One region of the Micromonospora sp. RB23 genome, then DNA from elsewhere that is predicted to be linked to it. Evidence: riboswitches for the same ligand, from Rfam matches in the RefSeq annotation. Region 1 holds a riboswitch; each other region holds the start of a gene.
The links. Region 1 has a riboswitch for cobalamin ahead of ACTFTM_RS02710 (ABC transporter substrate-binding protein). Riboswitches for the same ligand answer to the same signal wherever they lie in the genome.
Positions count from the first base shown of each region.

Region 2: it holds a riboswitch for cobalamin, as region 1 does, so the genes downstream of both, cobN (cobaltochelatase subunit CobN) here and ACTFTM_RS02710 (ABC transporter substrate-binding protein) in region 1, are expected to answer to the same signal.
Region 3: it holds a riboswitch for cobalamin, as region 1 does, so the genes downstream of both, ACTFTM_RS13580 (ribonucleoside-diphosphate reductase subunit alpha) here and ACTFTM_RS02710 (ABC transporter substrate-binding protein) in region 1, are expected to answer to the same signal.

Region 1 is NZ_CM132111.1:588,683-591,924, reverse strand. Features, by position in the region: gene ACTFTM_RS02715 (FecCD family ABC transporter permease) at 1-370, opposite strand, end outside; gene ACTFTM_RS02710 (ABC transporter substrate-binding protein) at 402-1,331, opposite strand; cobalamin riboswitch at 1,417-1,557, opposite strand; gene ACTFTM_RS02705 (M14 family zinc carboxypeptidase) at 1,595-3,242, opposite strand, start outside.
Region 2 is NZ_CM132111.1:3,714,761-3,718,002, forward strand. Features, by position in the region: gene cobN (cobaltochelatase subunit CobN) at 1-1,739, opposite strand, end outside; cobalamin riboswitch at 2,004-2,180, opposite strand; gene ACTFTM_RS17200 (hypothetical protein) at 2,337-2,672, opposite strand; gene ACTFTM_RS17205 (hypothetical protein) at 3,099-3,242, shown strand, end outside.
Region 3 is NZ_CM132111.1:2,972,572-2,975,813, reverse strand. Features, by position in the region: gene ACTFTM_RS13580 (ribonucleoside-diphosphate reductase subunit alpha) at 1-1,324, opposite strand, end outside; cobalamin riboswitch at 1,514-1,727, opposite strand; cobalamin riboswitch at 1,870-2,009, shown strand; gene ACTFTM_RS13575 (CbtB domain-containing protein) at 2,045-2,248, shown strand; gene ACTFTM_RS13570 (CbtA family protein) at 2,239-3,039, shown strand; gene ACTFTM_RS13565 (histidine phosphatase family protein) at 3,036-3,242, shown strand, end outside.

The DNA.
Region 1 (3,242 bases):
CGCCGGCGGCCACCCCGAGCAGGAACGGGTCGGCCAGCGGGTTGCGGAAGACGCCCTGGTAGCAGCCACCGGCGAGGGCCAGCAGACCGCCGACGAGCAGGCCCAGCACGACCCGGGGCAGCCGCAGTTCGGTGACGATGGCGATTTCCCGCTCGGTCAGTCCGCTGTCGAGGTGCACGCCGGGGATCAGGTTGAGCAGTTCGGCGGCGACGCTGCCCGGGGGCAGGCTGACCGGCCCGAGCGACACCCCGGCGACGAGCGCGACGAGCACCGCGAGGACACCGACGACCAGCCAGCGCGTACGCAGCCCGGCGGGCCGGGACGCGCGAGGCGTACCGGCCGGCCGGGTGGCGGGTGTTCCAGCGGTCATCTGCGACGTTCCGGTCACCGACGGATCACGGTCACGCGGGCACCTTGGCGACCGCGTCGATGATCGTCCGGAGCAGGTCGACGATTCGCGGGCCCCAGCGGGAGGCGATGTCGTCGTCCAACGTGACGACCTGGTTGTTCTTCACGGCGGTGAGGCCGGCCCAGCCGCTGCGGGCCTTGACCGAGTCGGCGTTCTGCTGGCAGCACTTGGAGTCGGCCAGGAAGACGAAGTCCGGGTCGGCCTTGACGATGACCTCCTGGGACAGCTGCGGGTAGCCGCCGTTCTTGCCGTCGGCGTCGGCCGGGTCGGCGATGTTGGTCAGGCCGACGAGGCTGTAGATCGAGCCGATGAATGTCTTGCTGGTCGCGCTGTACAGCTCCGGGCCCAGCTCGTGGTAGTAGGTGAGCTTCTCGGCGCGCTGCGGGAGGTCCTTGACCAGCTTGGCGATGTCGTCCTTCATCCGCTTGGCGACGTCGGCGGCCTGGTCCGCGTGCCCGGTCAGGGTGCCCAGGTCGGTGATCTGCCGGTACGAGTCGTCGAGCGTGGTCGCCGCCGGGGTCAGGTACACCGGGATCTTCAGCTTGCCGAGCTGGTCGACGATCTTGTTGGTGTCGTTGGAGAGCACCACCAGGTCCGGGTTCTTACCGGCGATCGCCTCGGCGTTCGGCTGGAAGCCGGACAGGTCGGTCTTGGGGGCCTCGGCGGGGTAGTTGGACTGGTCGTCGACGGCGCTGACCTGCGAGCCGGCGCCGATCGCGAAGAGCATCTCGGTGGCGCTGGGTGACAGCGAGACGATCTTCTCGGGACGCTTGTCGAGGGTGAGCGGGCCGACCGTCACCGGGTAGCTGGCGGCGGCGGTGCCGGCGGCCGGCTTGTCGTCGGTCTTCTCGGCGCAGGCGCCGAGGGCGAGCGCGGCGACCGCGAGGGTCGCGGCGAAGAGCCGAGGGGTACGTCTGAACATGGGGGCCTCCTGTCGGCCGAGGAGTGTGGTGCTTCGCCGACAGGACTTCGGTACGCCCGCCCACGAGGCGCCCTTCCTCGAGAGCGCGTGTCGCGACCCCTCCGCAGGCGACCTGGCTCGTCCCCACCGTCGGGCGGGGCATCACAGTTGCGGGACAGCGCCGGTTTCACACCGGCTTCGCTGCGGAGTGGTCGCTAAGACCGTAGCGCAGGCTCAGCGGCAGGTGGTGGGGCCCCGCAGGGGCGGTACGGGGCCCCACCCGCTCAGGAGGCGGTGATGGTGATGTTGTCCACAGCCGCCTCTACCAGGCTCGCGCCGGAGGCGTCCGCCGCCTCGATGAGGATGCGGACGGACTGCCCGGCGTACGGGCTGAGGTTGAGGTTCGCCACCGCCCAGCTCCCGTCACGGTTGCTGGCCGCGCCGGCCTGGGTGAGCAGCGCCGTGGTGCCGCCGCTGTGCACCACGCTCACCCGCAGGTAGTCGGCCGACGAGGCGTTCGAGCCGTGCGCCAGGTACCAGGCCAGTGAGAGGGTCAGCGTGCCGGACGACGGCAGGGTCACCGCCGGGGACCGGGCGCTGGTCACGCCGCCGTCGACGTCGTAGTCACCGGCAGCCGACCCGGCGAGCCGGCCGGTGACCAGGTCGTTCGAGCCGGCGTACGGGGTGAGCTGCTTCGCCCCGGAGGAGTTGGTCGCCTGGGCGGCGCCCCGCTCGAACGCCCCGAGCGTCGCGGTGTCTGTGCCGGACGGGTTGATCGTCCAACCCGTGGCGGTCTCGAAGGTGTCCGACCAGACCGTGGTGCCGCCGCCACCTCCGCAGTACTGCGACTGCTTGCCGATGGCGCGGTACGGGCAGTCCGCGTACTCGCTGAGCATCAGCACGGCCTCCCGGTTGCGGGTGGTCTGCGCGGGGATCACCTCGTCGGGCGGGTAGAAGCCGCCACCGGAGGAGGAGCCCGGGTACATCTCAAAGGTGTACGCCCAGATGCCGTGGGTGGCCCACATCCAGTCGATGCTGGTGCCGTCGGCGATGTAGAGGTCGCTGGACTGCTCCGGGGTGTAGCTGTTGGTGGCCGCCATCTGCTGACCGATGGTGGCGAAGGTGTTGTACTGGTCCGCGCTCATTCCGGACGGGTTGTTCGCGGTGGTGTAGCCGAAGGGCCAGAGCACCAGCTGCGAGTACGTGTGGAAGTCGATGTTCGCCTTGATCTGCTGGACGCCACCGACGACGCGGCTGTTCACGAAGTTGCGCAGCGCCTGCGTCTCCGGCGCGGAGAACGCCGAAGGCCCGCGGTACGTCTCCGACGAGGTGGTGCCGGACGAGCCACCGCAGCAGCCCCACTGGTAGGACCAGTTGCGGTTCAGGTCGGTGCCGACGTTGGACGAGCCGCTGTTCGGCTGGCGGTTCTTGCGCCAGGACCGGTACGACCCGGTGGCGATGTCGTACTCGCTGCCGTCCGGGTTCACCGTCGGCACGATCCAGATCTCCCGGCTGTTGACGATGTTGGTGATCCGGGAGTCGCTGCCGTAGCTGTCGGTGAAGAGGTTGAGCAGGTAGATCGCCATCTCGACGGTCAGGTGCTCGCGGGCGTGCTGCTGGGCGTTGAACAGGATCTCCGGCTCGTTCTCGTCGGTGCCGACGTTGTCGGAGATCTTCACGGCCATCAGGTCGCGGCCCTCGTACGACGTACCAATGCTGATCTTGCGGGCGATGGCCGGATGGTCGGCGACGGCCTGGTTCACGACGGCGGTCAGTTCCGCGTAGTCGTGGTAGTTGGAGTCGGCGGGCGGGAAGGCCAGCGTGCCCACTTCGCCCGCGCCGCGCTCGGCGCTCGGTGGCGGTGCCAGCGGTTCCAGCCGGAAGCCCAGCTTGCCGATCGCGGCGGCCTCCGCGGCGGTGGCCGAGACGTGC
Region 2 (3,242 bases), 3.1 Mb from region 1:
TACGTCTCGGCGCGGGCCATCGGCGGCACCAGGTGGTCGACGACCACGGCGTGCGCCCGCCGCTTGGCCTGGGTGCCCTCACCGGGGTCGTTGACGATGAACGGGTAGACCAGCGGCAGGTCCTCCAGGACGGCGTCGGGCGCGCAGTCGGCGGCCAGGCCGAGGCCCTTGCCGGGTAGCCACTCCAGGGTGCCGTGCTTGCCCAGGTGCACCACGGCGTCCGCGCCGAAGCCGCCGTCCGCGACGGGCGCGGCGAGCCAGCGGTACGCGGCCAGGTAGTGGTGGCTCGGCGGCAGATCCGGGTCGTGGTAGATGGCGATCGGGTTCTCCCCGAAACCACGCGGCGGCTGGATGAGCAGCACCACGTTGCCGAAGCGCAGCCCGGCCAGCACGATGTCGCCGCCCTCGGTGTACAGCTCGCCGGGCGGCTCTCCCCAGTGCTCCCGCATCCGCTCGCGCAGCTCGACCGGAATCTGCTCGAACCACCGCCGGTACGTCTGCCCGGGCACCCGCGCCTCGGCGGCGGCCAACTGCTCCGGCGTCAGCCACTCCACGTCGTGACCACCGGCGGCGATCAACGCGTGGATCAGCGCGTCACCGTCGGTGGGCGGCGGGGCGTCGCCCAGGTCGTAGCCGGCCTCGGCGAGCGCGGCGAAGAGCCGGACCGCCGAGGCCGGGGTGTCCAGCCCGACGGCGTTGCCGACCCGGGAGTGCTTGGTGGGGTACGAGCTGAGCACCACGGCGAGACGCTTGTCGGCGTTCGGCACGTACCGCAGGCGGGCGTGGCGCACCGCGATCCCGGCGACCCGGGCGGCCCGCTCGGGGTCGGCCGCGTACACCGAGAGACCGTCGGCGTCGACCTGCTTGAACGAGAACGGCACGGTGACGATCCGGCCGTCGAATTCGGGGATGGCCACCTGCATCGCGGCGTCCAACGGGGACAGTCCGGCGTCGCTGCCGGCCCACTGCTCGCGCGTGCTGGTGAGGCAGAGCGCCTGGATGACCGGCACGTCCAGGGCGGCGAGCGCGCCGACGTCCCAAGCGTCCTCGTCGCCGCCGGAGGAGGCGTCCGCCGCGACCGCGCCGCCGGCCGCGAGGACGGTGACCAGCAACGCGTCGCAGCGGGCGAAGAGGCCGAGCGGGCCGGCGCCGGTGGTCAACCCGCGCAGCGAGCCGCAGAAGATCGGCAGTGGGTTGCCGCCCGCCGCGCGGACCGCCTCGGCCAGCACGTCGACGAACGCCGTGTTACCGGCCAGGGCGTGTGCCCGGTAGAAGACGATCCCGATGGTGGGCCGGTCCGGTTCGGCGGAATGCACGCCGTGCACGCCGTACGCCGGGGTCGGCATGGGCGGGGCGAACCCCTCGCCGGTGAGCAGGACCGTGTCGGAGAGGAACCGGGCCAGCTCCCCCAGGTTGTCCGGCCCACCCTCGACCAGGTACGCGAGGGCCTGGGCGACGACCCCGGCCGGCACCGTGGAGACCGCCATCAGCTCCGCGTCGGGCACCGCCTCACCGCCGAGGACGACCGTGGGCACGCCGCTGGCGAGCACCGCGGCGAGGCCGTCCGGCCACGCCTGCCGACCGCCGAGCAGGCGTACGACGGCGAGGTCGACCCCGTCGAGCAGGGCGGGCACCTCGTCGGCCGCCACGCGGGCGGGGTTGGCGAGTCGGTAGTCGGCGGCGCTGGCACGGGCGGCCAGCAGGTCGGTGTCGGCGGTGGAGAGCAGCAGAATGCGCACGGCAGGCTCCGGACGGTAACGTCGGCGCGCTCGCGGAAGCGACTCGGCGACGACGTGCGGGTGGGCGCGGGGTTCAGCGGGCACCGCGACCCGGACCGCTCACCGGCGCGGGGCCGGTGGCGACGGGTGGCGTGGCGCGAACCTCAGCGGGGAACGGAGTCGATGCCGGTCGCGGCGACAGCACGGCCGCGGTACGCAGGACGGCAGCGGCCGTCGATGATGGAGACGCGAAGCGTCATCGGGTCCTCCTCGGGTGTCCACGCCCTGGGGTACGTCCCGACGGCCGAAGTATCCTGGCTTCCGGATCGACGCTCTCCCCCGGCCTTCCAACCGCAGACACACGGCCGTGACTCGCGAGGGGGGATCACTCCCCGGTGACAGTGGCGGGACCGCGTCGGATTCGCACCGACTTCCTTCACTGCCGTCAGGCCGCGAATGCTGCCACACCCCGGCGCCGCCGGTCAACGCGTCGCGGGCTGCCAAGGTGGTTCGTCGACGGCGGAAGACCTCATGGTTGGGCAGTGTGTGCGCGGCCCCTTTGGAGCTGATGTCGTAGACGATTCATCCAGAACCCGACCCGTCGCAGCCGTGGACGGCTCAGCGGGCGCGGCGCTCCGGGTGTGCCCGATTCCACACCCGCATCCGTTCCGGGTAGCCGGTGCGGGCCGCCTCGTACAGCGGCACCGCGTGCCGGCGGGCGATGTCGCCCGCGGCACGGGGTGTGCCGGTGCGGCGGCGGATCCACTCCCCGTCGTGGGCGATCGCGACCACCGTGGTGTCGGTGGCGGTCGTCTCCGGTTCCAGGTAGAACTCCACGCCCCGCCGACTGGCGACGAACGCCTCCAGCGCGGCGAGGTCGTCCCGGGTCGCCTCGCGGTCCAGCTTGGTAGGGGTCGCCTCGGCGCCCCGTGACCGCCGGTTGAACCAGCCCATGTCCAGCCCCTCTCCTTCAACGCCCACCCCCAGTTCAGCACCGATTCCTGGCAATACGCTGGACGGCCAGGGTTATCTAGGGTTATTCACCTTTTTGCCTGATCACCGCCGGAGAGTCGGGCCAGGCACGTGACGAAGTTTGTCCTCAACTGTGTAGTCGTCTCATAGCTGTGTCGAGGTAGACCCAGAGGGCGCCCCCGACCGTTTTCCGGCCCGAGGTGCGGCCCGGAGACGACAGATCAGTCTCAGGAGGGATGGGTTGGGCGACCTCTCCGGACGACTACGGGACCGGTACGGATGTCGATCGGTGCCCATTTGGGGGTAGCGGCCGTTGCGGGCAGGGGCTGAGATGAGGCTACCGATTGTCGAAGAGTTGATCACAGGATGTGAAGCATCGGCATGGACTCGACTGCATGTTGTGTCGTCATGGTGCTCATCATCGGCGGTGTCGTGGGGTACGTCGCGTGGACTCGGGCCAGGGGATCGGCCCGGTATGACGACCTGCGCCCCGGCGTCGACGACGGCAGATGGGTGCGGGAAGGCGTGGAGCGTTACGAGCGGCTGGTTGGC
Region 3 (3,242 bases), 2.4 Mb from region 1:
TGCACACGGCGGTCTCGTCGTCGCTGGACACCTCGATGATCTCGGTGCAGAGGTTGGAGAGGTGCACCACGTTGCCCGGCTCGGCCGTCTGGTTGCACAGCCGGTTGGCCGCGTCCTTGAAGGTCATCCAGCCGTTGCCGGTCTGGGCCAGGGTCCGCATCATCTTCCCGTACAGCTCGCGGGCCGGCAGCTGCCGCACGTAGCGGCCCTGCGCCTCGGCGGCCCGGTACGCGGCGTCGAACCGCTCGCCCCACAGGTCCGGCAGCTCGGGCACCTCGTCGGGGTCGAACAGGGACCACATCTCGTCCGCCTCGACCCGGCGCATGAACTCGTCCGGAATCCAGTTGGCGAGGTTGAGGTTGTGCGTACGCCGGGCGTCCTCGCCGGTGTTGTCCCGCAGCTGGAGGAACTCCTCGATGTCCGGGTGCCACGGCTCTAGGTACACGCAGGCCGCGCCCTTGCGCCGGCCGCCCTGGTTGACCGCCGCGACGCTCGCGTCCAGCGTGCGCAGCCACGGCACGATGCCGTTGGACTGCCCGTTCGTGCCGCGGATCAGCGCGCCCCGGGACCGGACCCGGGAGTACGCGATGCCGATGCCACCGGCGAACTTGGACAGACTGGCGACCTGCGCGTAGCGCGCGTAGATCGAGTCCAGCTCGTCGCGCGGCGAGTCCACGAGGTAGCACGAGGACATCTGCGTGTGCCGCGTGCCGGAGTTGAACAGGGTCGGCGAGCTGGGCAGATAGGCGAGGCTGGACATCAGCCGGTAGAAGTCGACCGCCTCGTCCGGCGTACGGGACAGGCCGCAGGCCACCCGCAGCAGCCAGTACTGCGGGGTTTCCAGCACGAGGCGGCTCGTCGGGTGGCGCAGCAGATACCTGTCGTAGACGGTGCGCAGGCCGAAGTACTCGAACCGACGGTCGCCGTCGGTGTCGACGGCGTCGTCGAGCACGCGGGAGTGCGCGGCGACGAACGCGGCGGTGTCGTCACCGATCAGGCCCTCGGCGTGACCGGTCCGGATCGCCGCGCTGAACGAGTCGATGCCCTGCCGGCGCACCTCCCGGTCCACATGGGTGGCCAGTAGCCGGGCGGCGAGGCGCGAGTACTGCGGCTCCGCCCCGATCATCTCGGCCGCGGTCTGGATGGTCAGCGCGGCCAGCTCGGCCGTCGTCGCGCCGTCGTACAGGCCGCTGATCGTGCGGGTCGCCACCCGAAGCGGGTCGACGTCGGGCAGGTCGTCGGCCCACCGCTCGACCGCCCGGACGAGCCTGTGCACGTCCACGGCCTCGACGCCGCCGTCGCCCGTACGCACCCGCACGGCGATCGGGCGGGGGGCCGCACCGCTGACCGGGACCACCTCGGTGACTGTCACCACTTGCTCCTCGCGAGTTCGGAGACCTCCAGGGGCCCTCGGACACGACGAGACCGACACCGTCGGACCCACCGCCCGCACGGCGTGGGTCGACTGGCGTCGGCCGTCCCACGCGGCCTCGGACCACCGCGCGCCCGGGTTCGGGTACGCGGCGCGCTGGCAGGTCTTCGGACTCGCGGGCACACCCGGGCATGCCCGGTCACCTACTGGCCGTCGCTTCCCAGGCCGGTGGCCCAGTGCCGATGACGGCGGTCGTTCCCACTCACCGCTGCGGGGCAGTCCCGGATTTCCACCGGGTTCCCTCTTGCCTCGACCACTCGTGGTGAGCGGCCGAACCAGCTGCGGTCGACACCATATATAGGGGCGAGCGCGTTTGTCACACCCCACATGTCGGGCTCGGGCGTGTCGCGGCCCGCGGTGACGGCCCTCGTCGATCGGCGGTGGACCGAACGGCGGGCGGTGCCGCACCGGCAGTCGTCATCGGCTTGACCGACCGAATCGGCACCGATACGGTCGACCCACTATCTGCGGCGACGCGAGGGAAGCCGGTGAGAATCCGGCGCGGTCGCGCCACTGTGAGCGGCCCCCAGCCTGGGGGTCGCGAGCCAGGACGCTCGGTCGTCCGCAGCCTTGCGATGGGGACGCGTCATCCCCGAGGAGGTTCGTCTACGCATGTCCAGCTCCACGTCCAGCCAGCCGCTGGCGCACCCCGCTGTCCCGACCCGTCTTCTGTGGACGGTGCTGGCAACCGTCGCCGCGCTCGCCCTGCTGACCTACCTCGTCGCCTTCGACCAGGGGGCGGTCTCGCGCAGCGGGATGTACCTGCACGAATTGATGCACGACGGCCGGCACCTGCTGGGCGTCCCGTGCCACTGAGCGGCGCCGGCGCCGCACCCACGTTCGTCACGGTCCTGCTGCGCGGGCTGCTCGCCGGCCTGGTCGCCGGCCTGCTCGCCGGGACGTTCGCCTACGTCGTCGGCGAACCGCACGTCGAGGCCGCCATCGCCATCGAGGAGGCGGCCACGCAGGCCGAGCCCGCCACGGACGGGCACCAGCACGACGAGGCCACCGCCGACGGGCACCAGCACGACGAGGACGCCCTGGTCAGCCGGAACGGCCAACGCGGCGGCCTGTTCCTGGCCACCGGCCTGTTCGGGGCCGCGATGGGCGGGCTGCTGGCCAGCGCGTACGTCCTGCTGGGTCGTCGGCGGCGGACCGTCGACGACGGGAGGTCCGGGCTGCTGCTCGCCGGTGGCGCGCTGCTCGGCGCGGTGATCGTGCCGTTCCTCAAGTACCCGCCGAATCCCCCGGCCGTCGGCGATCCGTCCACCATCGACCAGCGCACCGTCACCTACCTGCTGATGGTGGTGCTCGGCCTGGCCGCGGTCTGGTCCGGTTCGCTGGGCTACCGGTCGGTGGGCGAGCAGGCGCCGGTGTGGCTGCGGGCCAGCGCCGCGGTCGGCGGTTTTCTGCTGGTCACCGTCGTGTCGTACGTGGTGCTGCCATCGTTCCAGGAGGTCCCCGGTGACTTCCCGGCGACGCTGCTGTGGAGCTTCCGGCTCGCCTCGCTCGGCACCCAGACGGTGCTGTGGACCGGGATCGGCCTGCTCTTCGCCGCCCTGATGCACCGCCAGCGCGTGGTCGCCGACGCACGACTGGCCGGGTGAGCGTCACCCGCCTGCGGCTCGTTGCCCACGGTCACACCGCTGGCCTGCGACAGGCCCGGTTCGGCGGCAACGACAGCCTGGACGAGGGCGGCCGACGCGCCGCCCTCGTCCGGTCCCCCGCTGACGCCGGCCGACGGGCAGGCGACACCGTGGCGTGCCTGTCCAGCCCCGCTGCGGCGGCCGTCGAGACCGCCGAGGTCCTC